DNA from 3 places in the Endozoicomonas sp. Z74 genome. Region 2 is predicted to be linked to each of the others. Evidence: predicted binding sites of a transcription regulator. Region 2 holds the regulator's gene; each other region holds the start of a gene.
The links. Region 2 encodes FNR, which switches genes on or off when oxygen is low (the NO sensors DNR and NnrR bind a similar motif). Its sites were predicted from a motif close to TTGATNTANATCAA; they were not measured.

Region 1 (6,661 bases), on a different contig from region 2:
ATCCCAGCGTTGTTAATCAGAATATCAATAGGACCGTCAATAACATGGCGAAGATTATTCACCATGGCCGGTTGAGTAATATCCAGTGGGATCAGTTCAAGCAGATCACCGGACTGCTTTTTGAGCTCGAGCAACTCCAGGGAAGACTCCGGGCTACGGCAACAACCGAAGACCTTCTCCCCCGCCGCCAGATATTGACGACAGAACTCTAGCCCCAGCCCTCGGCTTGCCCCTGTTACAACAATTTTTCTCTGCATGTCCACGCTCCTGAATACCGAGTCGTAGTCTAAAAAAAGCTATTATCAAAGATATGCCAATTTTTTCCAGGGAAACCGATCAGCTCAGGAGGTCGGCCATGGGCATCCAACACAGCAGAAAAGCCTCTATCAACAGCCTTCATGATGGTCATGTGGTAGCCCAGCTGTGTATTAACTACCATATTGACCGTTCAAATGCCGAGAAAGCCCTGGAGGTCGATCTGCAATTAAGTGGCGAGATGGGTTACCATAATACGCATTTCATAATGAGGCGTGATGTTTATTATAATCTGCCCCAAAAGATCAATGAGTGGCTGAAGGAGCATCACCTTGTTTCTGACAGCCTGTCCGATCCCCTTTGTGATAAGGGACACTTACACGCCACCCTCGCACTTGAAATCCTGACGGAGATACATTCAGTGCTTGGCACTGGCAACCAGGTCGATCTGGATCGTTTGATCTCAGATAACTATTAACCAACATTTCCAGGGAAAGGAAAAATGTCCTCCAAAATCAACGGCACCCCCCCATCATCCACCCCCTTGCCTCATGATAACTTATCCGAAAAAACCGGTGTATTACACAATGGCAGAGCAGTAAAAAGAGCAGAAAAAGCGGGTCAGCCTGTTTTAGACAGAGCACCTTCACAGGCAAGTCCGGTTAGCAGAACGGTTTCTACTTCCCGCCCCTCTCGTGGATTTACGTCAGAGGAGCTTCACATAGTCCAGCGGCTGATTTTAGAAAAAAAGTGGCAAGCCGCTGAAACCGCCTTTGGTAATTACGCAACAGACCTTACAGCATTCAAGCAGCTGCTTAGTGAACTTGATGACACAACGGGCATTCCCAATGAGCTTTACCCTTCCATCGAACACCATTTCAGTACCTGCTTCATCAGGGAAAAAGCGCCTATTCTGACGGCCCCTGCACTGACGAATGAAAGTGAAGACAACGCTTTTGTTCGCTACGAAACCATTAACCGTATTCTGGGCGACAACCCTCTTGCACCGGACAACCCCATCAAAACAGTAGCCCGAACAACCGTCGATGAGTTTCTTGATGGTATACCTGATACCGGGATTGAAAAGGCATCGCTCGAAGAGGAAGCCTCACTCAAGATGGCAGAGCATCTGGAAAAAGTCATTACACAGCTTAACGAAGAGCTAACCTCATTGATCCAGTAGTTCGCTGTAAAAAAGGGCCTGATTAAAGGCCCTTTGTCATCAAACTAAAAATGATTAGCAATCAGATCAATAAAAGAATCGTAGCCACACTCAACACCAGAGTTCCCCCATAGCAGGCCACCTTGATGCCTACCCCGGGATGGAAACCAAGGTCATGGGAGCCATGGTAGATCCTGTGAATACAAGCCCAGTAGGAAGGTACCAGGGCAACCATCAGGGCAAGCCTGCCAATCCAGCTTTCAAGAAAGAAAGAGGACATCCGTTCATAGGAGAGGGCTTCCGCAGGAATAATCCCCATTGGCACTCCCAATCCCACGATGAAGATGATCGCAGGAAAGAAAAAGGCGATGGTCGTACCACCTGCACCGAACAGGCTCCATAACAGAGGTTCAATATGCCGCTTGTTACTCATGTTTATTCCCTCTCTCAGAGTCCCATGGTAGCAGCCGCCAAAATGACAGCAGACACAACCACCAGGCCAACATACATCAGTTTGTTAACCACGTTATCCGCCACCAGCTTTCGGATCTGTTGAGGCAGCACCCGGGGCGTCATATCGAAATAAGTCACCGCATGATAAAGGGTCAGACCCAGAGTCACGACTGTGAACAGAATCATCAGGGGGTTGGCCTGAAAATCCAGCCAGCCCTGCCAGGCATCCGGGCCTTTAACCAGCTGTACCAGACCGATAAACAGGTTAATCGCGTACAAGCCATCAAACACACAGGATGACTCACGCACCATATAGTTACGATAGAACGGGTGATCCATGAACCAGGTGCGCTTCATAGGACGCACGTAAGGACGACGACTCATCACTTAGCTCCTTTGCGTGGCATCAGAAAAGACAGAGCCCAATCCTGGGATCCCTGCAGCTTGTTCTGGTTAATGGCTGCAGCTGGATCGACGTTCTTGGGGCAAACTTCCGAGCAGTATCCCACAAAGGTACAGGACCAGACGCCATTCTTACCCTGAATAACTTCAGTTCTCTGCTCATAACCGTCATCACGGTTGTCGAGGTTGTAGCGATGCCCCAGAGCGATGACCGCAGGGCCGGTAAACAATGGGTTAATCCCCATCTGCGGACAGGCTGAGTAGCAGAGCATGCAGTTAATGCACATGGAGAACTGCTTGTAGAGACCCAGCTGTTCTGGAGTCTGCTTATTCACACCTTCTTCAACCGGCTTTTCCATGGCATTGATGATGTAGGGCTTAACCGACTCCAGTTTTTCAATGAAGTCAGCGGAGTCCACAACCAGGTCGCGCTCAATGGGGAAGTTGGCCAGAGGCTCAACCTTGATACTGTTGGGATAGTAGTCCCTCAGAAAGGTTTCACATCCGAGCTTTGGTGTCCCGTTGATGACCATGCCGCAGCTACCGCAGACCGCCATACGGCAGGACCAGCGGTAGGCCAGGGTGGAATCCAGTTCATCCTTGATGTGCTCCAGCGCATCCAGCATGGACCAGTCTTCAACATAGGGAATGGTAAATGTGCCGTAAGAAGGCTTCTCATCGGTTTCCGGATTGTAGCGGAGAATCTCGATGGTTATGGTTTTATCACTCATGGGCGGCCTCCTTACTTCTCTTCGCTCTTCTTCTCAGCGGCAGCGCCATATACGCGCTCTTCAGGCTGGAAGCGAGTTACGTTGACATCCTCGTACTCCAGACGAGGCTGGGCATCACCATTGAGGTAAGTCACAGAGTGCTTGAGATAATTGACATCATCACGGGCTTCAAAGCCATCAATACGCTGGTGAGCACCCCGGGACTCTTTACGCTCAACGCCACCAATGGCCATACATTCTGCAACCATCAGTGAACTCTGCAGCTCAAAGGCCTGCAACAGTTCAGTGTTAAACACCTTGCTCTTGTCTTCTACCTTGACGTTTCTGAAACGCTCACGCAGCTCAGAAATCTTGTCCAGGCCTTCCTGCATCTCTTCACCAATCCGGTAAATACCGAAACAGCGCTCCATGGTTTTCACCATTTCGTGACGGAGGTGGGAAGCTTTCTCCGTGCCATTGGCATTTCTCAGGCTCTCAATACTGGCCAGGTGGGCACGGGCCTGATCCAGCAGTTTGCTTTCGTCAGACAGCTCATTCTGGCTGGCAAAGTCAGCCGCACTTTCACCGGCAACCTTACCAAATACCACGGTCTCCGCCAGGGAGTTAGAACCCAGACGGTTGGCACCGTGCATCCCAACACTGGCACACTCACCGGCAGCAAACAGACCATTAAGATCACTGGCACAGTGAATGTCGGTCCTGATACCGCCCATGGTGTAGTGAACAGCCGGGCGTACAGGAACGGGCTGGTGGACGGGGTCCACACCCAGGTAGTTTTTCGCCAGAGAACAGATCAGTGGCAGACGCTCCATCAGTTTCTTCTCACCGAGGTGACGCAGGTCGAGATGCACGGCGTCCCCAAGCGGGGTCTCAATGGTGCGCCCTTTGCGCTGCTCCTGCCAGAAGGCCTGGGACAACTTATCCCGGGGCCCCAGTTCCATGTATTTGTTTTTGGGCTGCCCAACCGGTGTTTCCGGTCCCAGACCATAATCCTGCAGATAACGGTAACCGTCTTTGTTCAGCAGAATACCGCCTTCACCACGACAGCCTTCGGTCATCAAAACCCCTGAGCCGGGCAGGCCGGTGGGGTGATACTGAACAAACTCCATATCCCGAAGAGGAGCACCTGCCCTCAACGCCATGGCATGGCCATCGCCTGTAACAATGGCGCCATTGGTGTTAAAGCGGAACACACGTCCAGAGCCACCAGTGGCAAATATCACTGACTTGGCCAGGAACACTTTGGGCTCACCGGTCTTCACTTCAATCGCCACGACACCCTGCGCGCGACCATCTTCCATAATCAGGTCGGTGGCAAAAAATTCGTCGTACCGCTTAATGGAAGGGTATTTAGTAGATGTCTGAAAAAGGGTATGGAGCATGTGGAAGCCAGACTTATCCGCGGCAAACCAGGTGCGCTCGATTTTCATGCCCCCAAAGGCACGAACATTCACATCACCATCGGGTTTCCGGGTCCATGGGCACCCCCAGTGCTCAAGGCGGATCATCTCTTCTGTAGAGTGTGAGACAAAGTAGTCCACAACATCCTGGTCACACAGCCAGTCGCCACCGGCTACGGTATCCACAAAGTGGTTCTCCAGAGAGTCATGATCCTGAACCACCCCGGCAGACCCACCTTCCGCAGCCACTGTGTGGCTCCGCATAGGGTAGACCTTTGAGATAAGGGCCACCTTTAGATTCGGGTCCTTTTCTGCCACGGCGATCGCTGCACGCAAACCGGCGCCCCCGGCGCCTACGATTGCTACATCGGCCTTTATGACCTGCATATGCCAACCTCTATTGCTTGTCCTCACTGCAGAGCTCAGATGGACAGGCCTCTGGCAGTGGGACGGGTCAATTGAATAGTGCTTGAAATCGTTAATAAATTTGCGCAGCAGTTTATAGAACCAGGCCCCGGATAAGAATTGATTTAAAACAAAACCTAACAGGTTTCACCGCAAGTATGGGCCAAACATGCTAAACCGTCACACCCACTCCAGATCCAGTTATTCCTGAGTAAAACAGACTGGAAGCCCTGCTCTTTCCTTTTCTGGAAAAGCTTATCCCTGCGGACTCCCCCCCCCTTTTTCAGGAGATAAAGCTCAGGGAGTTGGGATTAAAAAGTGATGAAACGTAGGCAAGTTCGGCAAACTTCCAGTATTTAGGTAATCAACGGCTGCACACGAAGAATTTTGGTAGTGAATGTAGTAATTGCCGCAAAAGTAGTCAATTCATAATTTCCCCTTCTCCATGGGTATTTAACGCAGATCACTCACTGCCCTCACCGCGAGAGCCTCTAGAAATGATAATCACTCCCATTTATTTCAATCAAAATCAGCTTCTGAATTTCTAAGCTACCCCGGCACAAATTGCAGAGAGTAAATACACGGCTTCGCAAACCATCAGGCCGTTATCAGCTGTGCCAACACAACAATGCAACCAAAAAAAAGGCAAGAGTACACCATCCACAAACCTCCAGGAGCCTGATACCTCCTTTCACTGGCAGAACGTTTTCTGAGAACACAAACCATGACTGACGGCAGCAGAACAGCCAGTATGGACAGGGCTACAGCAGCGTATCCAAGGGCCTTAACAAATCCACCAGGAAACAGGGTGGCAAAAACAACTGGAGGGCCAAACGTGATGCAAACAGTCTGAAACCGTTGCAAACGGTCATTACCTCTTCGGAATAATCCAGCAAGATAGTCAAAGAGCCCGAGGGCCACCCCTAATACAGAAGTCAGAAGAGCAAGATCTGAAAATAGATGAAGCGGAACACTGCCTTTACTGTCTTTGCTAAGTTCGCCAATTAAACCCGACAGAGATTCCGGGGAACGGCTGATATCCAGCAGCCTTGATTCGACTAAAACACCGTGAACCACGATGAGCCAGGAAGCATACACTATGAGAGGAATCAGGGTAGCCATTATAAAAACAAGGGACAGGTTCCGCAGCCGCCCGCTCTGGTGAAGTTGCGCTTTCTGATAAAGAATGATGCTGGGAATGCTGCCATGATAGCCAAAAGAGGTGAATACAACCGGTAACACCCCCAATAGCGTCAGCCCCCCAACCCCCTGTATATCCAGTACCCGTTCATAACGAACCGATGGAGCGAGAGCTGCCAGCACAGATACAAAAGCTACGATCATTAATCCGAAGAAAATTCGATTCACCCAGTCAACGGCAGAAGTACTCCAGTACACAAAGATAGCCGCCATCAGAGAAAATAACAGCACACACAGCTCAGTAGGAACAGTTGGAGCCAGCTCCTGAATGTAGCGGGAGAGAAGCGCCCCCCCCCCAGAAAGATAAGCTGCCATTAACGAATAAAACAAGCATAACGGGGTGACAGTGGCCAGTACTCTTCCCAGCCTGCCTAAGGTACGACTGGCCATGACATACAGGTTACAACCTGGCTCAACAGCCAGGTTCACTTCAAGGGTCAGCAGCGCAGCCCCCGCAGAAAAAAAAGCGGTTACAAGAAAAACAAGCAGCATGGGCAAAAGGCCAACACTTGCCGAAACCAGGGGCAGCGCCAACATACCAGCACCAATGGCAGTACCCGCCAGAATAAGGGTGCTTCCAATTAATCTGGAACTGCCAACCACAGGTTCAGGCATGCTTGATCACCACTGCTGTTATGAATTTAAGCAATAAA
Region 2 (11,400 bases):
CTCCAGCAAAAAGGCCAGCATGTCCTGATGGTAGGTGACGGTATTAATGACGTACCGGTTCTGGCCGGGGCAGATATCTCCATGGCCATGGGAAATGCCTCAGATCTTGCACGAACCAGCGCTGATGCGGTATTGATATCCGGCCACCTTGAGCGGCTTGCGGATGCGTTTATCCTCACCCATAGAACCCGGAAGATCATCCGCCAGAACCTTGCCTGGGCTCTGGGCTATAACCTTTCTGCCCTGCCACTGGCCGCTGCAGGCATGGTCGCCCCCTGGATGGCGGCCATCGGTATGGCACTCAGCTCTCTGATTGTGGTTGGCAATGCTCTGCGGCTAAGCCGGCAGGGAGGCAACAAGACAGAAACCACAACCAGAAAGAAACCCGGTCAGCAGACAGCAGACGCTCAATCTCAGCCCCACCCCGGACAATCAACAGGAGCATCGTTCTGACCTATGGAAAGCCTGATTATCCTGATCCCCCTGGCCCTGATTCTGGTCGCCCTTGCCATCAAAGTGTTTTTCTGGGCCGTGGATGATGGCCAGTTTGATGACCTGGAAGGACCGGCACACAGCATTCTGTTTGACGAACCGGAGTCGGAAACTCGAACCAGAAACAGTCAACCGTCGTCAACCCCTGAGACATCCAAACAGCCATGAGCGGAAAATGCCGGTGGCATACACCAGAACACTAAACAGAGCTACACACAAAGATCTGGAAGCAGTATGAGTGATCTATCCATTTTTATAACCGCACTGACTCTGGGCCTGCTGGGCAGTGCCCACTGCATTGGCATGTGTGGGGGAATCACATCCGCCTTGAGTCTTTCCATTCAGGGTAAAAGCCGGGTCCAGGTGCTCGGGCTGATGCTGCTCTACCATTGCGGCCGTTTGCTGAGCTATGCCCTGGCCGGCTTTCTACTGGCCGGTATCGGCTGGTTTCTGGGTGATCTCAGTCCCTGGGCGAAAATGGCGCTGCGTTATTTTGCCGGATTGATGATGATCGCCATGGGCCTCTATCTCACAGGGTGGTGGCGAGGACTGACTTACTTTGAGCGCGCCGGGCAGCAACTATGGCGTTATATTCAACCCATAGCCAGCAAACTTCTGCCCATACAATCCCCAGGCAACGCACTGATACTGGGGATGCTCTGGGGCTGGCTGCCCTGCGGCCTGGTCTATAGCAATCTGGTCTGGGCTGCCAGCCAGGGCTCACCGGTCACCGGAGCACTGGCCATGTTCTGTTTCGGGCTGGGCACCCTGCCCGCGGTTTTTCTGATCGGCGCCTTCTCCCGCCAGCTCAGCCAGTTCATCCAAGCCAGCTTTACCCGCAATATGGCCGGCATCATGGTGATTCTGTTTGGCGCCTGGGCCATGCCTGGCCCCCACCAGGAATGGCTGATGACATTGATAGCGCATCATTAGCCGCTTCCGACATAACCGGAAAGCGCTCTTCTTTCTGAATTTGATACTCGCAAATCATCCTCAGCCCATGTAATATGCAATCCCCTCCAGCCTGTGTTCATATTTTCATCGAAACAGATAACTACTGATTCCAATTCGGCAGCCCCGTATTGACACGCATCAAGGAATACAGGTTTAGCTTTCTCTACACTTTTAAAAAATACAGCTATTCATCAATAAGACTGCTACGTTTGAGCATTCAAAACTCGGCAACAGCAGCACAGCATTGACAAAACAGCCGCACGCTTCAAAACACCGAAGCTTATAGCCAGAGAGATCGGCCAGAGACAGATTATGAAAAATGCGCCAGTTTGGGATAAAGACCTGATTGAACGATATAACCAGTCGGGACCTCGCTACACCTCTTATCCAACCGCCGTTCAATTTGATAACACCTTTAACCCTGAGCTATACCAGGCCAGCGCTCAACTCAGCGCCTCTACCATCAAGCCACTGTCGCTTTATTTCCACATCCCCTTCTGTTCACACGTCTGCTATTACTGCGCCTGCAATAAAATTGTCACCAAACACCGCAGCCGCTCGGAAAAATACCTTGAGTATTTGTTCCGTGAAATTGAAATGCAGAGCAAGCTGTATTCTCCCGAGCAGAAAGTTGAGCAGCTGCACCTGGGAGGCGGGACGCCAACATTTCTCAGCAGCGAGCAAATGCGCGCCCTGATCGGTAAGGTCGGCCAGCATTTTCAACTGACGAGCGGCGACACCTCGGATTACTCCATTGAACTCGACCCCCGCGAAGTGGACTGGCCGATGATGGATACCTTGCGGGATCTTGGCTTTAACCGCATCAGCATGGGTGTTCAGGATCTGGATGAACGGGTCCAGAGAGCCGTCAACCGGGTTCAGCCTGAAAATATGGTCCGATCAGTACTGGATGCTTCAAGAACCATGGCTTTCAAGTCCGTTCACATGGACCTGATATACGGCCTACCTTTCCAGACTGTGCCTGGCTTTATGGATACCATCGACCGGGTCATCGATATGGCACCAGACCGGCTGTCGCTGTTTAACTACGCCCACCTGCCCCACCGCTTCAAGCCTCAGCGCAGGATCAATGACGACGACCTTCCTGCTCCGGAGGTCAAGTTGGAAATCCTGCAGCAAGCGACTGAAAAGCTGCTGGACCAGGGCTACGTATACATTGGCATGGATCACTTTGCCCTGCCCGATGATGAGCTGGCCACCGCCCAGGAAACCGGAAACCTGCACAGAAACTTCCAGGGTTACACAACTCACAGCCACTGCGATCTTATAGGAATGGGCGTCTCTTCCATCAGCCAGGTGGGCGACACTTACATCCAGAACACCACGGAAGAATCAGACTACTTCACAAAAATCGACAAAGGCCGACTCCCCATGGTCCGGGGACTTCAGATGACAGAAGACGACAAAGTCCGCCAGGCCGTCATCACCCAGCTGATCTGCCACTTCCAGCTCCAACCCGGTAAAATAGAGACACAGTTCGGCATCACCTTTGACACATACTTTGCTGAGGAGCTGGAACGCCTCAAACCTATGATCAATGACGAGCTACTGACGCTGAACGAAGACCGAAGCATTGTGGTAACCCCTAGAGGCAAACTACTGATCCGGAACATCTGCATGCAGTTCGATCATTACCTGAACCAGCCAAAGCCCACGGAAAAGCAGGAGGCAATCCCCCGCTACTCAAAAGTCATCTGACTTTTCCCAGAAAGCTACCGAAAAAGTAGCCACTCCTTCAGTCTTCCGGGCTTATGCATTCGAGCATAAGTCCGACACCCCCCCAGTCAAACATTGACCATTGCTTTGCCTGCGGTATCGGTGCAAAATCGGGCAACACAAATAAACGAACGTACTTCAGACAGTGGCACACCTTTTGTGACACTGTCGGCTCGGTGCTCCAGTGTATTCTGCCCCCCTTAGTTGACGGGGCTTTACGTCAAGAGCCTGGTTCAGAAGCTTGCCAAGGCGAGACGCCCTGAACAAACGACGCAATCGTGTTACTGGAGACAACGTACTGGCACAAGTTGTTTCCACAATAGCATTAAACACCTACTTTAACGCTATTCACTTGCGTATTTACCTAGCTTACACTTCGTTAACAATTTTCATAAAATTGAGTCGATTTTGCCAATACGACTTTGAGGCCTCTCAATGACGTCCAAGCCCAACGTCCGACAGCCAAGCCATGTGGCCTGCAGAGACTGCAGCCTCAGCTCCTTGTGCCTGCCGCTGGCTCTCAGCATTAAAGACATTGACCAGCTGGATCACATCATCAAGCGAGGTCGCCCTCTGAAAAAGGGTGAACACCTCTTCCTCGAGGGTGATCCGTTCAGCAGTGTATTTGCGGTACGTTCAGGGGCGATCAAAACCTACACCGCCACCAACGAAGGTGAAGAACAGATCACCTCCTTCTACCTGCCCAGCGAAATTCTCGGTTTGAGCGGGATGGATACCGACACTTACCCAGTGTCTGCCCAGGCCATGGAAACCACCATGATCTGTGAAATTCCCTTTGAACAGCTGGAAGGGCTCGCGGATCAGTTCCCGGAACTGCGTCGCCACCTGATGCGCCTGATGAGCAAGAAGATCCGGGAAGATCAGCAGATGATGATGCTGCTGTCCAAGAAAAACGCCGACGAACGCATAGCCACCTTCCTGATCAATCTGGCCAGCCGCTTCCGTCGCCGGGGTTTCTCTTCCCAGTCATTCCGACTGTCCATGTCCCGGAACGAAATGGGCAACTACCTGGGACTTGCCGTCGAGACGGTCAGCCGGGTGTTCACAAGGTTCCAGAAAAACGGCCTGATTTCAGCGGTTGGCAAGGAAATTGAAATTCGTAACTCCGTTGAGCTTTGCTCTCTGGCCGGGGGGAAAACCATCGACCCCACCCAGATCGTGACCAGCGCCTGAGGAGAACTGAGGTAGCTTTCCCGGATTGAAGGGCTACCCTGCCAGTAGCCTGTTGGATTCAGTGAGCCCCGTGCTCACTGAGCATCATTGACCGAAACAGAGCCAAAACGGCATGCCCACAGAACAACGCCTACCCGCCCTGGAATACCTTCAATCCCAGATCAGAACCATCCCGGACTGGCCTGAGCCCGGTATTCTTTTCCGTGATATCACCACCCTGTTTGAAAACCCGAAGGCCTGGCGTCTGACCATAGACACTCTGGTGGAACGCTACCAGAATAAAGATGTGGATCGCATTGGCGCACTGGATGCCAGAGGCTTCCTGATCGGCTCAACACTGGCCTACACATTAAACAAACCTCTGGTACTGTTCCGAAAGAAGGGGAAACTGCCCGGCACCACCCTGAGCCAGGAATACCAGCTGGAATACGGCACCGCCACCCTGGAAGTCCATGACGACACCATGAAGCCCGGAGACCGCATTCTGCTGGTTGATGACCTGATCGCAACCGGCGGCACTCTGCTTGCCGCCCATCACCTGATCAGCCAGGCAGGCGCTACCACGTTGGAAGCAGCCGCTATCATCAATCTTCCCGACCTTAAAGGTTCCGAGAAGTTGAATCAGGCAGGAATCCCCACCTTTACCCTCTGTTCTTTTGCAGGCGACTGATAAAAGTCCCCTGACTAATGGGGTTATAGAATATCCGGAATGATACGATAACCCCATTAAGCACAACACCAAGCCTGTTTTCCTTCTGACAAGCCCTTACCGCAAGGGGTTGCTGGCAGACAATAAAACGGGCACTGCCCAAAAGGGTATCGCCTGCTCACTTTACGTATAAGAACAGGGAAAATACCCTGTCACAGACGATCATTAACTGGTATTTTCAAGATAAATCACCCAGCAGAAAAAGCGGTTTCACCCCCTTTGGGGTAGAACGATGACAGCAATAAAAAAGGACTTTGAATTATGGGTATCTGTGCCAGAGAGTTGCGTCATTATGTGGTGCGACCAACACTCAAGCACCTGGCCATGTGGAGCCAGACAGCAGAGAACCTGCTTCTGGGCACCGCTGCCAGGGAATCCGGCCTTGGCTTTCATTTGAAAATCGCCAACCACCAGGCTCTTGGTATTTACCAGATATCACCGCGCATGCATCGCAATATCTGGGACCACTACCTTGGGACACAGCCAGAGTTATCCAGCAGCGTCCGTGGACTGGCCAGTCAGAGGGAATTCCTTTCACACCCCCACCATGAACTGGCCACCAACCTGGCCTATGCAACCGCCATTGCCTGGCTGGTTTACCACCGAACCGGTATCACTATAGAGAAGATTGACGAAGAAGATACCATGGCACTGGGGAAACTCTGGCAAAAATACTTTCACAGCCGAAACCCCGGCACCGTCCAGAGCTTTTCAGACAGTTACCAGCAATTAATTATTGAATCCGGCTCTTCCCAGGATGAGAAGGCCTATTACCACCTCACCAGCGCCAAACCCGCCTGAATCTGGCGAAAGGGGGGGGCTAAACCCCCTCCTTAGACTCGGCACACCCCACACAAAGATCGGCGTAGGGCATCACCTCCAGCCTGCCTTCAGGAATCTGGGCCCCACAGGCTGTGCAATAGCCGTACTCCCCTTCATCCATCCGGTCCAGGGCCCGGTTTATCTTCTGCAACTCAAGAGTGGCCTCATTACCAAGAGCGTCCATCACTTCATCGTTCTCACGCTCCTGAGCCTGCTCTGACCAGTCCGCACTGGTTTTGCGGGTAACATCGCGCTTGATATTACCCAGCCGTACATTCAGTTCATCTCGCCGCTCAAGCAGCCTGGTACGCAGTTTATTGTGATCGGTCATCAGTCTTCCCCTTTTCAAAACTCTGGATCAATCCATTGTTATTTTTGCCATGAACAACATGCAGCCACAGGCTTTTCTAAACCGGGCCGTGAACAACAGTTTGCTCTCCCAGGTTTCAGGGATGAGGGCAGCACAATCTGTTCTTCTACCGCTATGGGCATCTGGACATTTAAAAGGACAAACGTGTTTATCAATGAGAACTGGCAATCCTGCCTGCAAATAGTAGTCCATTCCCCCCCGAAGGGTAACACCCTTATGGAGGATATAGTCGGCAGCTCCATTTTTCCTTGAGCCAGGCAGGACATTTTATGGGACCTTTGTACGTTTTTTTGCCAAAAGAAACGCTACAACAGGTAAGAGCACGTTAAACACTGACTTGGTGGATACTCATCCTGCCGATATAATGAGCCGCTTTCATCCACGGCCCGCTTATAAGCCTATGACTTCGACCCAACTCACCGGTTCCGAGAAATACAATTTCAACAAGCTTCAGAAAAAACTGAGGCGCCTGGCCGGAAGAGCCATCGAAGACTTCCGCATGATTGAGGAAGGCGACCGGGTCATGGTCTGCCTGTCCGGAGGCAAAGACAGCTTCACCATGCTGCATATTCTCATGAGCCTCCAGAAAAGCGCCCCAGTCAATTTTGAGCTGATCGCCGTCAACCTGGACCAGAAACAGCCCGGCTTCCCTGAGCATGTCCTTCCGGAATACCTGGATCAACTGGGAATCCATTACCATATTATCAACCGTGACACCTATTCCGTGGTCAAGGAAAAAATTCCCGAGGGAAAAACCACTTGCGGCCTCTGCTCCCGGCTAAGAAGGGGAACACTTTATGCCTTTGCAGAGGACATTGGTGCCACAAAAATCGCCCTGGGTCACCATAAGGATGATATTGTTGAGACGCTGTTCCTTAATATGTTTTATGGTTCCCGGCTGTCGGCAATGCCCCCTAAACTCCGATCGGATGACGGCAGAAACATCGTGATCCGTCCCCTGGCCTACTGCAGGGAAAAAGACATCGCCCACTTTTCTGAGCAGATGGCGTTCCCAATCATCCCCTGCAACCTCTGCGGCTCCCAGGAAAATCTACAGCGGCAGAATATCAAGTCAATGCTGGCCGAGTGGGAGAAAAAACACCCAAGCCGCATCGAGTCTATCTTTTCCGCCACCCAAAACATCGCCCCTTCCCAGATGGCCGATAACAGTCTGTTTGATTTCAAGGGACTGGAGCTGGATCGGAGTGGAGAACGAAAAGAGTATGAGCATGCAGATAATCAGACAGTCACTTCCGGCAACTTCCAGATAACCGGGCAGGAGAGTGGTGTCCAGGTCATTCAATTCGAGCCCTGAGCACTTCAGTCCCCTTTTAGTCCTGAGCCCTCACCAGCTCAGGGCTTATACTCATTCAGCTGCCAGTTATAACGATAACTGATCCTTCCGGTGTACTTCTGCAGCTTTATACGGATGTCTTCCCGGGCATACTTGAGCAGATCTTGGCGCACCCCCTCTTCCCCGCCAAAATCGTCTTCATACCAGTCAAAAATTCGGGAAAGCACCAGCCTCCCCGCCACAAAATTCACGCCTTTTGGCTGATTGATAAAATGCCGGGCAGCCTTGTCCAGCTGATCTTCAATCTCTGCACTGACATAAACCCTGGGCGCCAGATCAGGGCACCCCAGGCTGGCACAGTTAAGAGCATAATGAACCTCGGGCATATCCCACAAGGGCCTTAGAATGCGGTGCTCAATATCATGCAGGGAGATTTTCTGACCAGCAATGGTGATCAATTCATCACGCCAGGGTCCGGTACGGAACCACCCCATCCCCAACTTGGTGATGGACTTGACCGGGTAATAATCCAGAATCAGATTGACCGTCAGCGCATTATAAAGATTGATCCAATACGCCAGTTGCTCTTTGCGATTAAGGGTTCTTGGGTCTCTGGCTGCCAGACTCGAAAGATACTCACCCAGGCGTCCCATGTCGGCCTTTTTCACCCTGCCATATTCCACCAGATACATTCTGTCGGCTTCTGAATATTTGAGGTACCGGTCCAGAAAGGTCTGCCAGAGGCTATGATCCACCACCAGGGCACTCTTCGGATTCGCCTTATCCCAATACGTCCATTTATCAGGGGATGGAACGGCATGGGCATAGGGTCCCCATGACAGGATCAGCAGTTTCAGCACCAAAAGCAAGCATCTGGCCATAATAAAACCCGCCCTTTATAACCGTTCAACGGTAATTGATCATGAAAATGCCACTGTCTCAAACTCTGGTGTCTTTCCATCACTGGAGACAATCGGCATTTCCCGCTCATGGCTGTTTTATTAATCGGCTGGAGAGCGGTCTACTTCACTTCATTTAATTGCCAGTTGTACTGATATTCAATCACTCCAGAAAAGGCACCAAGACGCTTTGCCTGAGTGGGGGCAGAGTAGCGCTGCAGGTGCAGAAGCAACTCCTTTCGGCTGCCAAAATCCTCCTTATACCACTCATAGATTCTGGAAAGCACCAGTCGCCCATCCACCCATTCCACCCCTTTTCCCTGCTGAACAAAGCGCCGGGCCAGCTGCTCCAGTTGCGCTTCCGTGTTTTCCCCGGTAAACGCCTTTTCCGCAAGATCCGGGCATCCCACGCTGGCACAGTTCACCCCATAGTGAATTCGAGGGTCTTTCCAGAGGGGTCTTAAAATACGGTGTTCAATATCATTCAGCGTGAGCGCCTGATCGGCCACCCGGGTGATGACTTCATCCCAGGGGCCAAAGCGATACCATGGCCCCAGCTTTGTAATGGATTTGACCGGGTAGTTATCCAGTATCAGATTAACGGTCAGAGCATTGTAGAGGTTGATCCAGTAAGCTTTTTGCTCCGGCATTGAGTACTGCCTTGGATCAAGAGCCGTCAATGTCTTAATATACTCGCCGAGTTTTTTTCGATCTTTACCGTTTACAGCCTGATATCGAAAGCGGCTCCCGTCCGGCTGAACCACCAGATAGCTGTCCAGAATGCCCTGCCATGAGCTGTGATTAATGATCGCTTTTGAACCGGAGTTGCTTTTGTCCCAAAGCTCCCAGTATTTGCTAGAGGGCGCGGCTTCAAGAGAAAGGGGATACCCTGCCAGCAGCAGCAACCAAAAGCCGGTTAATAGCTGGGTCAGTCCCGAAAAGAACGGCCCAGGGCCGTTGGTTGCAACCAATGATTCAATTTTCATGGGAGCTCCCTCTCCACTCTCTCCGCTATAAGCTTCTTTTTCTGCCAATTGCCTCAGATGTTGGCACTGTCGGTACTGTCAGCAAGACGACCAGCCTCTTTCAGATCATAACGCAACAGGCCATTACTATTAATCATTGACACCAACTCCTGTACATACTCCTGCCCCCTGATTGAGTAAGCATGAAGCCCATGAGCCAGCACCGGTCCCGTGACCGGCTCATTCATCTCCCGCCGTTTCTCCCTGAGCTGGCGCAGCACCTCATACTGGAAATGAGTATTCAGGTTGTGCATATAAGCCCTGATGGACTCCGAGACATCCTCAAATTTCTGTACCTCATAGGTCTCCCCTTCAGGTCGCGCACCGGGCACAATTCCACAGCCGGGGCTGAAACACCACTGGCCAAAAAAGTTATTACCCAGCTGAGCAAACCGGGATGTGCCCCAGGCGGACTCGTTAGCAGACTGAGCCAGGGCCAGAGAAACAGGAATAATATCAACCCGTGCCATCAAAGCGTCAAAAAACGCATGATCAAAAGGGGACTCTTCCTGTGGGGCCACCTTTATCCGGTACTGCCCTGCCAGATCCACCAGCCACTGTTGGTCGCTCTCACTGAGGGAAGGTTCTGAGGACAGAAGGCGAACCCTGTCCCTCAGGGAAAGAATTCTTTCATTCTCCTGCTCCACCAGAGGCACCATGTAATTAAAAAACGTTTTCTTCTTGGTTTTGACATCCACAATACGGGTGAAATCAGGGGTGGCTACTACGGCTTTCTCAACAGGAGCCACCGGCTCTGCCTCAGTCAACTCCACTTCCGGAGGTTCTGGCTGCAGCCAGCTGGACAGGGCAAGCACCACTACTAGTGCACCAAGCATTATTCGATCGATTTTATTGAGCATGCAGTTCACTCAGTTCGTTATTTGTTTTATCCGCAGATACCTGCAGGAAAAAGCCCTTGAATGCCCTCTCAGGTATTTACATTCCACCCAAACTATGCCAACACTTAAACAGCGGCTTAAAGTGGTTCTGCGAACGGCAATCCTTTGCGTGCGCTAGCGTGTACTAGACAGCAGATAGCCAATAATAATAACAAAGTATCACCGCCGGTCTGTATCAGTATCCTCCACTTCAGTGGATGAAGTGGTTCTGGTACCACCGAAACCATGGAGGCGCTTGCCATGATTCTCAGTCACTTCTGGGGTTTACTTACCGAACCCGACGATGAATGGATCAGTATTCGAAGTAACCCCACCGGGCTGGTTCAGCTCTATCTGGGCCAGATTATCTGGCTGGCGGCACTTCCCGCCCTGTGCACCTATATCGGTACTACCCAGGTTGGCTGGAGCCTGCCAGGCAGCTCGAACATTGTCCGCCTGACGCCACAGAGCGCTCTGTGGATGGCCATCCTGGCGTGGCTGGCCACCATCACCGGAGTGGGTGTCATGAGCTGGTTTATCCGCTGGATGAGCCAGAACTTCAACAGCGATCCGTCCCTGACGGACTGCACGGCATTCAGCTGTTATACCGCCTACCCCTTGTTCCTGGCCGGAATCTGTGGACTTTATCCATCCATCTGGCTGGCTATTACCGCCGGAATACTCTCCACCTCAGCCACCGCCTACATTCTGTACACAGGACTGCCTGTATTTATGAAAATCCCGAAGGAACAGGGCTTTATCTACGCCAGTTCAGTACTCTGCATCGGCCTGGTGCTCGCCGTATCCATTATGATTACCACGGTTGTGCTCTGGGGAATGGGAATTGGGCCTGAGTATGTTCAGGTTTATTAACAAACAGCAGCCTTTACAGCCTGTGCCTGAAACACGGGCTGTTTATTAAGACACTGATATGATCGAACCAGAAGCACTATCAATTTACTGACTCAACTCAGGGCTGTTTTTTAAACAGATTTAAATCCGTCAAAGCGCAAAAAAAAGACCGCC
Region 3 (11,400 bases), on a different contig from region 2:
CAGGATCTGAATCTGGCTATGAGGGTTCAGATTCCGGTTCAGTTTCAAGCTTAAGTACCGTCTCAATGCCAGATAACCTTTCCATAGGCTCTGACTCCGTTTTTCTTGATGAGGTGCCCTGGGATGAAATAACTGAATATTTGTGCGAGGGGAGTCCTGTCAATAAGCGGGAGAGTAAGCTCCAGAAAAGAGCCTGGAATGTGTTGTCCAATTTAAGTGATGAAACGGTGGCTGGTGTTAAGCCTGAAGGGAGCCCCAGAAAACGATATAAAAAAATGCTTTCTGAATTGAGGGAGATACATACCAGTTTACAGAAAGAGCCCCGACCATTTTCAAAGTTTTGCCAGGCCTGTTCGGACTTGACGCATAAAGTAAGCCAGTCAATGTTCCTTGCCCCAAGGAATAGAAGTTATTATAGGGAACTGGTCCAGGCGACCAGGAGAGCATCGGGCTCTGACTCTTCGTCATTCGATAGTTACTCAGGGAGTCAGATTGCCCAACGGCTTAAGGAAACCCAGAACGCAGTTCGGTCCCAGAAATCTGTCCTTGAAGATGCGTCAGGGCCGGGGGGGCACCTGGTCAATGTGGGAGGCGGACTTGCCGCGGGTGAAATGGGGGTAAATTATGACCCCTACCTGCAGGGGAATCAGCCCTACCTATTGTTCGATTTTCAAGTTGGAGACCGCAAGGCTAACTGCATCCGGATGGGAACGCCCACAAGGCAGGCTGTATTTGGGGCTGAAGCGGTGACACCGGAGTTCTGTGCATTTCTTGAAGGCCTTCCACAAGACGCCCAACACCTCTATATCAACCGTCAAAAGCGCAGTGGTGTGGAAGGAGGTCGATCAAAGACCCTGGAACAATTCCAGGATTCACCGGAAAGTTCAGGCCGGTTAACGGTGGTTACTTTCCCGGCGGATGGCGAGCTTTATGAGCAGAAGGGCCCTTATTCCGGGGACTGTACTTTCAGGGATATGAGTGATCAGCTGGTGGATGCCATGGTGAGTAATCGCAATGGGTTTTATTTTCCGGAAAAGTTCAGGAAAGGACTGGGTGGAGAGGAACAGTTTAAAGCCTTTCTTCACAATGCCATGGGGATGATGGCAACTGAGCTTGAAGTAGTACAGGGCAAGCCCATGGATGTATCCCTCCGTCGAGCCTGTATTTTTCATTTATTGAACAAGACCCTGCCAGAGCTTATGCTGAAAGAGCTGAAGGCGGAGACATACAACAATACCTGTAAAGACGATATTGACCGGGGCGGAATGGCCAATGCCTATATGTACCTGTGTAAAAAAACGCCGGCCTCTGTTCAGGATTCCAAAGAGCTTGAGGACTGGATGCAGAAGGTGGAAGGGGTGGTCTTTGCCCCCGCTATCACGGTTAAGAAAAGAGAGGTTATCCAGCACCGGTTTGATGACCTTGCCAATGCCCTTGAGCGGCTGCCATTCTGGAATAAAGGCGAAGTTACCCGCTTATAAATCCAGATGAAGTGCTATGGGCTTTGAAACAGCCCTTTGATGTGGCAACGGTTGATGAGAGAATGGATTGCACCAACCCCAAAGCAGTGCTGTTTCAATAAATACATGTCTGAACTCGCCCTTATTCTTGATTTTCTTCCCTGTCCGACCCCTGTGCAATGGCTGGAAAAAGCAGCGGAGCCGGACAGTCTTCCGGTCATCCTGGTGGATCATGCCAACAATGAGTTAAAGGCGGCCCAGGCGGCCATGAGTTTGATCAACCGGTACCGTGCAGGTTTCCAGCCCCTAAAATCTGAAAAGAAAAGCGAAAAAGAGGCCGGCCTTCTTTTAAATCCCACAGACCAGCGGGATCTGCTTAATAAGATGTCCAGGCTGGCCCGAGAGGAGTTACGCCATTTCGAGCAGGTGCTGGCGATTATGACCCGCCGGGGAATGGAGTATCATCACCTGGGGGCCGGGCGGTATGCGGGTCTGTTAAGGAAAGGGATACGAACCTTTGAGCCTGCGAGGCTGGTGGATACGTTGATAACCGGTGCCTTTATTGAGGCCCGATCCTGTGAAAGGTTTGCGGCATTGGCGCCGGTGATAGAAGCCAATGGGGATGAGGAACTGGCAAAGTTCTATCGCTCATTACTGAAGTCCGAGGGGCGGCACTTTCAGGATTACCTGAGACTGGCGGAGGCGATCAGCCCTGATCCCATTGAGGAGAGAATTGGTTGTTTTTCCGGGCTAGAGCAGGACGCTATTGAATCCCCGGACAGTGAGTTCCGGTTTCACAGTGGGGTACCGGCCTGTTAGGGGAGGGCTTATACCGGGGGGGGGCTGTAGTTGATCTCCTTGTTTTTGTTATGAACCATTCACCTTTTCCCTCACCCCAGCCCTCTCCCAGAGGGAGAGGGGATTTGGTGGTGCAGAATTTTAAAGCTCTTCCCCAGAGGGAGAGGGAGTTTGGGTAGTGCAAACTTTTAAAGCCCTCTCCCCCTGAGAGAGGGTTTGGGTGAGGGCCCACCTGATAAACGGTTCAACCAAGAGCGGAGTGAAGCTTCGCTACTGAGTCTGGCGGTGTTTGTTCAGCTATTCCTGGCAAATGGAAAAGCTGTTCAGGGTGAGGTTGTTATCGGTCAGCTCGATTTCCCAGCCCTTTTCTTCGGTCCAGTCTCCCAGTACAAAGCGTCTGGCGGCTTCGTCTTGAATGGTAACTTCATGGATGGCAGGCCGGTGGGTATGGCCATGAATGAGGGTTCTGACGCTGAACTGTTCCATTACTCGGGTCACTTCTGAGGGAGTGACATCCATAATGGCAAGGGTTTTGCCGGTTTTGGCTTTCTGGCTGTTGCGGCGGATGCGGGCTCCCAGACGTTTTCGGTAGGAGAGAGGGGTTCGTCGCAGTAGAAATAGAACCGCAGGGTTGCGGATCCACTTCCGATAACGAAGGTATTGTTGATCCTGAGTGCACAGAGAATCACCGTGCATCAGCAGAATAGGCTCGCCGTTCAGCTGAACCAGGGTCGGGTCTTTCAGCCAGGTTGCTCCGGTGGCCCGGAGAAAACGTTTGCCCAGGGCAAAGTCCCGGTTACCGGGCATCAGGTACAATTTTCTTCCTGAATCACTGTAGCGTTTCAGCCGGGCAGCAATGTCCTGGTGGAAGGGCTCCATGGCATCATCCCCCACCCAGTATTCAAAAAAATCCCCCAGTATGTAGAGGGCTTCTGCGTCCAGTGCACGGTTTTCCAGGTAATGGCAGAATGCCCGGGCAATGGCCGGGCAGTCTGGGGTTAAATGAAGGTCTGAAATAAACAGAACGGTCATTCAGCCAGTTCCGCAGACTCGATGATGATGTCCTCAACCGGCACATCCTGATGACCAGCCCGGAAGGTGGTTTTCATGCCTTTGATTTTGTTCACCACGTCCATGCCTTCAGTGACTTTGCCAAAGACACAGTAACCCCAGCCATCGGGTGTTTTTGAGCTGTGGTTCAAAAAGGCATTGTCCGCCACATTAATAAAGAACTGTGCGGTTGCGGAGTGAGGGTCCATGGTGCGTGCCATGGCAATGGTGCCCGTCTCGTTTTTAAGGCCATTATCGGCTTCATTATCAATGGGGGACTGGGTGGTTTTCTGGGCCATGCCCGGTTCGAAGCCACCCCCCTGAATCATGAAGCCATCAATAACCCGATGAAAGATAGTCCCGTTAAAATGGCCGTCTTTTACGTATTCAATAAAATTGGCAACGGTTTTGGGCGCTTTCTCTGCGTTCAGTTCCAGTTTGATGTCGCCGTAATTGGTATGTAATACAACCATGGGTTTACCGTCTAGTCAGTGATGCCCGCCAGGGGCTGAGAATTGGGAATTCTAGGCGTTTCTTTCGATACTGTAAAACCGGCGTTGTGTTTTGCTCTATGCAGCGCTTCTGTTATGAGGGGGAATGGGGATGCCGCTTTGCAGTGAACTGGCAGGCAGGATAATTTGCTCATTCCAGGCCCCACTTATTTTCCCGGGTTAAGGGATATGATAGTCTCAGCCGATTAGGCTCTATGAACCGTTTGCTCTGCTTCCGTACCCAATCCACCACCTCGTCATGGGTGCCGGCTGTCAGAAGTTGACCGTAGCCTAATGAGCCTTCCACCCTTCAACGATGCATCAGTGATAATGAGCGCTAAAGACAAACCCAGTAATTTCCTGGAACAGATTATTGAGAAGGATCTGGCCGAAGGCCGGGTCTCATCGGTGTATACCCGGTTTCCACCGGAGCCGAACGGTTTTCTCCACGTGGGGCACGCCACTTCCATTTGTTTGAACTTCGGTCTGGCGGAACGGTTCCAGGGCCAGTGTAACCTGCGCTTTGATGACACCAACCCGGAGAAGGAAGAGCAGGTTTACATTGATGCGATCCAGGAGGATGTCCGCTGGCTGGGTTTCCAGTGGTCCGGTGAGGTACGGTATGCGTCCAGCTATTTTGACCAGTTTTATCAGTGGGCTTTGCACCTGATCCGTGAAGGCAAGGCCTATGTGGATCACCAGGATGCCGATACCATGCGGGAAAACCGCGGGGATTTTCAGACGCCGGGCATTGACAGTCCAGACCGGGACACCCCTGTGGACGTCAATCTGGCGGAGTTTGAAAAAATGCGTGCCGGAGAATACGACGAAGGACAGGCCTGCCTGCGGGCGAAAATCGATATGCACAGCCCCAATATGAATCTGCGGGATCCTGTGTTGTATCGTATCCGCAAAGTGCCTCATCATCAGACCGGTGACAAGTGGTGCATCTATCCTAGCTATGATTTTGCCCATGGCCAGGAAGATGCCATTGAAGGCATTACCCACTCCATCTGTACTCTGGAGTTTCAGGATCACCGGCCTCTGTATGAGTGGTTCCTGGACAATCTGCCTGTGCCAGCCACGCCCAGGCAGTACGAATTTGCCCGGACCAATATTAATTACACGGTTACTTCCAAGCGAAAACTGAAGCGGCTGGTGGACGACGCCGTTGTCGGTGGCTGGGACGATCCCAGGATGCCCACCATTTCCGGTATGCGACGCCGTGGCTATACTCCGGCCTCCATCCGCCGGTTTTCCGAGATGGTAGGAGTGAGCCGGTCCGATGGCACTGCCGACGTCTCCATGCTGGAACACGCCATCCGGGATGATCTCAATACCAACGCCGGTCGGGCCATGGCGGTTCTGAACCCTCTCAAGCTGGTGATTGAGAACCTGCCGGAAGGGGAAGTCCAGGAAATGAAGGCGGCGGCCCATCCAAACCGGCCTGAGCTGGGTGAACGGACACTGCCCTTTACCCGGGAGGTCTACATTGACCGGGCCGATTTCACCGAAGACACCACCCTGTCCCGCAAGAAGTTCAAGCGGCTGGTGATGGGTGAGTATGTGCGTCTGCGCAGTGCCTATGTGATCAAGGCTGAGCAGGTGGTGAAAGATGAAGCTGGTGAGATTGTGGAGGTGCGTGCCTCCTATGTTCCCGGCACTGTTGGTGAGAATCCGCCGGAAGGCATTCGCCCCCGGGGAGTGATTCACTGGGTGTCCGCCAGCCATGGGAAAGAGGCTGAGCTGAGGCTGTATGATCGACTGTTCACCCACCCTGCGCCGGACCGTGGTGAAGAAGATTTTATTACCCATATCAACCCGGAATCCCTGAAGGTGCAGAAAGCATGGGTGGAACCGGCACTGGCAGAAGCCGGCCCGGAACAGCGCTTCCAGTTTGAACGGGAAGGGTATTTTGTGGCGGATCGTTTTGATCACACCAGCGAACACCCCGTGTTCAATCTGACCATCGGCTTGAAAGATACCTGGGCCAACAAGGCGTAAGCGTACAGAGGGAAGAGGAAAGAAAGCGTGCTGCAGATTTATAACAGCCTGACCCGCAGGAAAGAGTCCTTTAAACCTTTGGATGGCAATCATGTCCGGATGTATGTCTGTGGCATGACCGTATACGACTACTGCCATATTGGCCATGCCAGGACGGTCACCGCATTTGATGTGGTGGCCCGCTATCTCCGTGCCCGGGGTTACGATCTTACCTATGTCCGCAATATCACCGATGTGGATGACAAGATCATCAAGCGGGCGGCAGAAAACGGTGAAGATTTTATGGCGCTGACTGAACGTATGATCACCGCCATGCAGGAAGATTTTGCCCGGCTGGGTAACCTCTCTCCCGATCAGGAGCCCCGGGCCACGGCCCACGTCCCTGGCATGGTGGAAATGATTGAGGGGCTGATAGCCAAGGGTTTTGCCTATGCGCCGGGTAATGGGGATGTCTATTATCGGGTTCGTCGTTTTGAGGGCTACGGCAAACTGTCCGGCAAGGTGCTTGAGGAGCTGGAAGCCGGCGCACGGATTGAGGTGGAAGAGCAAAAGGAAGATCCCCTGGACTTTGTGCTCTGGAAAGGGGCCAAGCCTGGCGAGCCCAGCTGGTCCTCTCCCTGGGGTGAAGGGCGCCCAGGATGGCATATTGAGTGCTCGGTAATGGGTAAGTGCTGCCTGGGGGATACCTTTGATATTCACGGTGGCGGTTCGGACCTGAAGTTCCCTCACCATGAAAATGAGATCGCCCAGAGCGAGGCCCATAACGAGGCCACCTTTGTTAACACCTGGATGCATTCTGGTGCGATCCGGATTGATAACGTCAAAATGTCCAAGAGTCTGGGGAACTTCTTTACCATCCGGGAAGTGCTGGATAAGTATGATGAAGAAGCGGTTCGCTACTTTATGATCTCCAGTCAGTACCGCAGCCCCATCAATTATTCTGAGGACAGTCTGAAAGAGGCGGGGGTTCGGCTGGAGCGGTTGTATACCGCTCTGAAAGGACTGGACTTGTCCGGTGTAGAAGCTCCGGAAGGTCATGAGTTCGAGCAGCGTTTCTTCAAGGCCATGGATGACGATTTCAATACGCCGGAAGCACTGGCAGTTCTGTTTGAACTGGTTCGCCAGCTCAACAGTGTTCGCAGTCAGGATCCGACGGAAGCACTGCCTTTGGCGGCCTTGCTGGTTAAGCTGGGTGGCATTCTGGGGATTCTTCAGCGGGATCCGGAAGCCTTTCTGAAATCCGGTGCTGATGTGGACGAAGCCTGGATTGAAGCCATGATTCAGAAGCGGAAGGACGCCAAAAAGAACCGGGATTTTGCCGGTGCTGACCGCATCCGTGATGAGCTGGCGGAACAGGGCATTATTCTTCAGGACAGCCGGGAAGGCACTACCTGGCGGATTGAGCGTTAATCAAACCGCACAGCATACTCTGGTTATATAACAACCAGAGTATGCTGCTTTCCGGTTTTCAGAAGAGTGCATAGGTCATTATTAATACCATCATTGGAGCAATTGTGCTGACGCTGCGATGGCTCCCTGAAGTTTCTTCAAGTTTGCCATGAACTGACGGTTCTCCGAAGGATTGAATGGTTTCCAGGGGAGCAAGGTTGTTGATTTTATCCGGTTGCCAGTCCATAAATATCAAGGCGCCGGTATTGATGACGTACCCATCACTGTTGCGTGTTTCAGACTGGGCTCCGGATAGTATCAATTGGTTGTTAAGAACCATGGCCTTGCCAATGGACAGCCAGTTAGCGCTTGAGAACCAGTTGTAATAACCCCTGTTCATAACGAATGACGCAATGCTGGTATGGCTGATCTGACCCTCAGTGCCAGTATCAAACCACTGTACATCCACTCCAAGAGGATTCCCTTCCTGCTGAAAGGTGGTTAGAAAACCGTTTTCATGGGTAAGCAGCGTATCGTTCATGTCGGAGAGCCCGCTTAAACGATGAATGACGGGGGCCTTTCGGCCCAGGTGTCCTGGATCAAACTCAAAGATTCGGTGCCCCTGTTCGCCCTGGTAACGGAGTATAAACAGTCGTCCACCGCTTCTCACGGGCTGTCGGTAGGCGTTATACCTTTGGGAGTCGTACCCGGTATCAAACGAAAAGTGCCCATATCTTAGTGGCTTTTTGACGCCTGGTTCGATTTCCAGTTGATGTACCGTATCTCCAAGAACTAACGTCAGTTCATCATGACCCCGATTGTTTTCGTAAAGGGTCATGGGCGTCAGGATCTGGTTTTGTGATCCTGTGTAGGGAAAATTAAATTCAAGAACTGGCTTCAACGCTTCGTCTAGCCCATACAGGTGAACAGTGCAGCCGACACTGACAGAACTGCATGACGTTGAGCTGCCATCAGGTCCATAGGAGAGAGTGTAGATATACTGGATACCGGTTTGCTGACTGAATACATTGAATGGGAAGGCGTAGGGCAGATAATCGTTTGAAGGGGGGGACAGAAAGGGGGTAAAACGCTCACTACCGGTTTCGGCATCCATTGCTGAGACGGCCAGAATTGAATTTTTCCCTGCCGTTTTCAGGCACTCCTCAATCAGCCTCTCACTGGGTGGCTGAAACTTCAAAGTGGTTTCTGTATCAATGGACTCCCTGATAAGAAACTCTTGTACCGTGTTGTACTTCAGGCTTTCAATACGATCGAGCTCTTCAATTACGATGACGATTTCCGATTTAGTCAGAGGGGGGGAGAACTCAGGGATTTGATTCACTACATCCACGCAATCTTCCGGTATGGAAAGGAGGCTGTAGAGTGTTTTTTTTCCATTCGAGTCACGTACCATGGGGGAGGGAAGGGTTTCGAAAGGCCGGTGTTTGCACCATTTAACGGTATTGTCCGGGGCAATGGCGCAGGTTTTGTTATAAAGGAAGAGATACCGGTTACCCTGGTTGTCCCGAGTGACCTGTCTGCCAAGGGAAAGCAGTTGTGAGTCTATTCCCATATTTTGATAGTCGTAAAACCGGGCGACGGGTTCCTGCCAGCTTCGGTCAGCGATTGTGGTCATTCTTGTACTGGCTTTATTGGTAGTGGCTCTGTCTGTGCTGTTCCTGGTCGCTTCTCTGAGCTCTGTAGTCGGGAGAGGGGTTGTGGTAGCCGCGGTGGTAAAAACGGGGTTTTCAGCGATTTGCCTGAAGAAGGAGGGCGTCATGGAAAAATAACCGGCATAGCCAATGATGTCCATGCCAATCAATGGATTACTCTCTTCTGATGGAAAAGCCTTTATGGCCTGAGGAAGTAATGTTTTTCCTCTAAATGTCCGTGAACAGGTGTAAAGAACATCGAATTGGGAATGTTGGGTGATCATTGTACCCGGAGTGCAACCATAGGGCGTCACGGTTTCAAACTCCTGAATCGTGTTGAAAACCTCTGGGCGTGGGTTTGGCGTTACGGGCATTGCACCGGCCTTTGATGAAACCAAAAGAGATATAAGCGCCCACGTGTGCAGTTTTGTTACTGGTGACAATGTCATTGCGATTCCTCTGATTCTTTATGGATCTTTTTAAAAAGAAGAGGTCACATGGCTTGTCTATTGCTTCAACCAACAAGCTATCCGTTGAATTTAGTGGTTCCTGGGCAGCACATAAGAGTGATTGGTAGTTAAAAATGCAGGATTAGAGTTATTTGGAAATTATCCACGGTGGTGTTTACTTTTGTGAAGGTTTGATCTGGGTCAATAAGCGACATGGGTCAATTTTATACAATGCAGAGCGAAATGGGACGAAAGAAAATAATGATAGCCCGCATGCTGCTTTTAGTGATTCAACCAACAAAAAAACACAAAGGTAACACATGAAACTGAAACCGCTTTTTCTTGGGGTTATGAGCGCAACTGCTTTATTGGCTTCAGCTGCTCAGGCTTATGATGCCGGTGATTTTATTGTCAGAGGTGGCCTGGCCAGTGTGAATCCCAATGTGGATAGCAGTGAGTTGCAGCTCAACGGGGCCGCAATCAGTACCGCTACGGTGGATGTCAATAATGAGAGCCAGCTGGGGCTGTCCCTGACCTATATGTTGAAGGACAATATTGGGATTGAGCTGCTGGCGGCAACGCCATTTTCCCATAAATTAACGGGTAAAGGGGCTATCGAGGGGCTCAATGACTTTGCCAAAGTAAAACACCTTCCACCCACCCTGAGCGTTCAGTACTATCCCATGGAAAAGGGCTCTGCCTTTCAACCCTATCTGGGGGTTGGTGTGAATTACACGGTCTTTTTCAGTGAGAAATTTATTAATGGGGCTGACGCTACCTACAGTAATATTAAGCTGGATAATTCACTGGGTCTGGCAGGACAGCTTGGGTTTGATTATCGGGTGGCTGAGAACTGGAGCCTGAATGCGGCCGTGTGGTATATGGATATCAATACCACAGCAACGTTTAATGGAAATGGCGGTTCTGATAACTACAAGATTGATGTAGAACTGGATCCATGGGTTTATATGGCGGGTGTTGCTTATCATTTTTAGTCCACTAGCTATTCGTTAGTCTTCTCGCCGGTTCTGTTTATCTGTAGAACCGGCTTTTATTCCTGTGCGACTAGTTTGTTCTTTTCATTTGTCGATGAACATCCTGGTGAGTGGGTTTCATGCCGGGTTCGCCAGGTTGCCAGCCTTCCGGGGTGACATAGCCCTGGTGCTCATCAACAAATTTCAGGGCGGCCGCTTTTCTCAACAGTTCGTCCACATCCCGGCCGATGGTGATGCTTTGAACATCGGCAATTCGAACAATGCCTTTCTGGTCAATAAAAAAAGTAGCCCTGAGAGCCAGCCCATCCTGATTTTCGATCTGGTACTTTTTTATAATGGATTTTTTTGGATCGGCCAGCATGATAAAGCCGGGGTTACCCAGCCCTATGGGCTCGCTTCTGTTGCCGCTGCCCGCCTTACTTGATTTCAGCCGCCATGCCTGGTGGGAGGCTTTGGGGTCTTTTTCAATAGAAGCTTCGTCAGAGGAAAGTACCAGTACTTCATAGCCCAGCTGATGAAACTCCTTAAGCCGTTTGTTGAGGGCAATCAATTCTGTGGGGCAGATAAAAGTACAGTTTTTTGGGTAGCTCAACAGCATAACCCGGGATTTCCCCCTCAGGCTGGAGAGCTGGAAATCGTTGATGATTCTGCCGGCAGGGTTGTTTTTATCCGGCACCACTGCCTCGGTTTTGAAATCCGGTGCCAGGGTGTCCGGTATTGGAAAAGCCATCACAGAAGAGCAGGCGAGGGTGGAGAGGATCAGGGAAGGAAGCTTCATGGGAGACTCTAACCATCTAAAAAAGTCTGGCAAAGTGTAGCAGAGGTTTTCTGTTCATCTTTGCCAACTTTGACAGAAGAGTGTCATGTCTGGGTGGTGAGATAAGACCGGTTGAAAAGGCAGGGGCCGGTTGTTTGATGAATGCGGTACAGGGCGGCAGGGCGGTTGCTGCCATGGCGTTTTTTACCGGTATCTTCGAGCAGCTCCCCTTTCAGGAAACGGTTTCTGATGGACCTCATGGGAGGGGCTTTTTCGAGCACCAGGGTAAACACTTTCTGAATGTCAGACAGGGTGAATTCTTCCGGTAGCAGGTGTACCGGCAGGGAGCTGTACT

Region 1: a site for FNR is predicted at 4,929-4,942, ahead of frdA (fumarate reductase (quinol) flavoprotein subunit). Genes of this name have one in related genera too.
Region 3: a site for FNR is predicted at 9,485-9,498, ahead of ACNRUY_RS20535 (OmpW/AlkL family protein). Genes of this name have one in related genera too.

Annotation. Positions count from the first base shown of each region.
Region 1 covers NZ_JBLYZI010000010.1:666-7,326, forward strand. Annotated here, with positions in the region: gene ACNRUY_RS04570 (SDR family oxidoreductase) at 1-257, opposite strand, end outside; gene ACNRUY_RS04575 (hypothetical protein) at 356-733, shown strand; gene ACNRUY_RS04580 (hypothetical protein) at 758-1,438, shown strand; gene frdD (fumarate reductase subunit FrdD) at 1,500-1,850, opposite strand; gene ACNRUY_RS04590 (fumarate reductase subunit C) at 1,865-2,254, opposite strand; gene ACNRUY_RS04595 (succinate dehydrogenase/fumarate reductase iron-sulfur subunit) at 2,254-3,003, opposite strand; gene frdA (fumarate reductase (quinol) flavoprotein subunit) at 3,015-4,790, opposite strand; gene ACNRUY_RS04605 (amino acid permease) at 5,406-6,623, opposite strand.
Region 2 covers NZ_JBLYZI010000013.1:54,136-65,535, forward strand. Annotated here, with positions in the region: gene ACNRUY_RS05945 (heavy metal translocating P-type ATPase) at 1-453, shown strand, start outside; gene ccoS (cbb3-type cytochrome oxidase assembly protein CcoS) at 457-660, shown strand; gene ACNRUY_RS05955 (sulfite exporter TauE/SafE family protein) at 727-1,425, shown strand; gene hemN (oxygen-independent coproporphyrinogen III oxidase) at 1,759-3,165, shown strand; gene fnr (fumarate/nitrate reduction transcriptional regulator Fnr) at 3,619-4,377, shown strand; gene ACNRUY_RS05970 (adenine phosphoribosyltransferase) at 4,490-5,047, shown strand; gene ACNRUY_RS05975 (hypothetical protein) at 5,348-5,887, shown strand; gene ACNRUY_RS05980 (TraR/DksA family transcriptional regulator) at 5,907-6,239, opposite strand; gene ttcA (tRNA 2-thiocytidine(32) synthetase TtcA) at 6,679-7,593, shown strand; gene ACNRUY_RS05990 (DUF547 domain-containing protein) at 7,632-8,453, opposite strand; gene ACNRUY_RS05995 (DUF547 domain-containing protein) at 8,594-9,457, opposite strand; gene ACNRUY_RS06000 (glucosaminidase domain-containing protein) at 9,511-10,356, opposite strand; gene ACNRUY_RS06005 (Yip1 family protein) at 10,636-11,247, shown strand.
Region 3 covers NZ_JBLYZI010000091.1:10,034-21,433, forward strand. Annotated here, with positions in the region: gene ACNRUY_RS20500 (hypothetical protein) at 384-1,481, shown strand; gene ACNRUY_RS20505 (MiaE family protein) at 1,587-2,279, shown strand; gene ACNRUY_RS20510 (UDP-2,3-diacylglucosamine diphosphatase) at 2,556-3,290, opposite strand; gene ACNRUY_RS20515 (peptidylprolyl isomerase) at 3,287-3,781, opposite strand; gene ACNRUY_RS20520 (glutamine--tRNA ligase/YqeY domain fusion protein) at 4,130-5,803, shown strand; gene cysS (cysteine--tRNA ligase) at 5,831-7,213, shown strand; gene ACNRUY_RS20530 (hypothetical protein) at 7,272-9,218, opposite strand; gene ACNRUY_RS20535 (OmpW/AlkL family protein) at 9,614-10,288, shown strand; gene ACNRUY_RS20540 (redoxin domain-containing protein) at 10,359-11,066, opposite strand; gene ACNRUY_RS20545 (NUDIX hydrolase) at 11,150-11,400, opposite strand, start outside.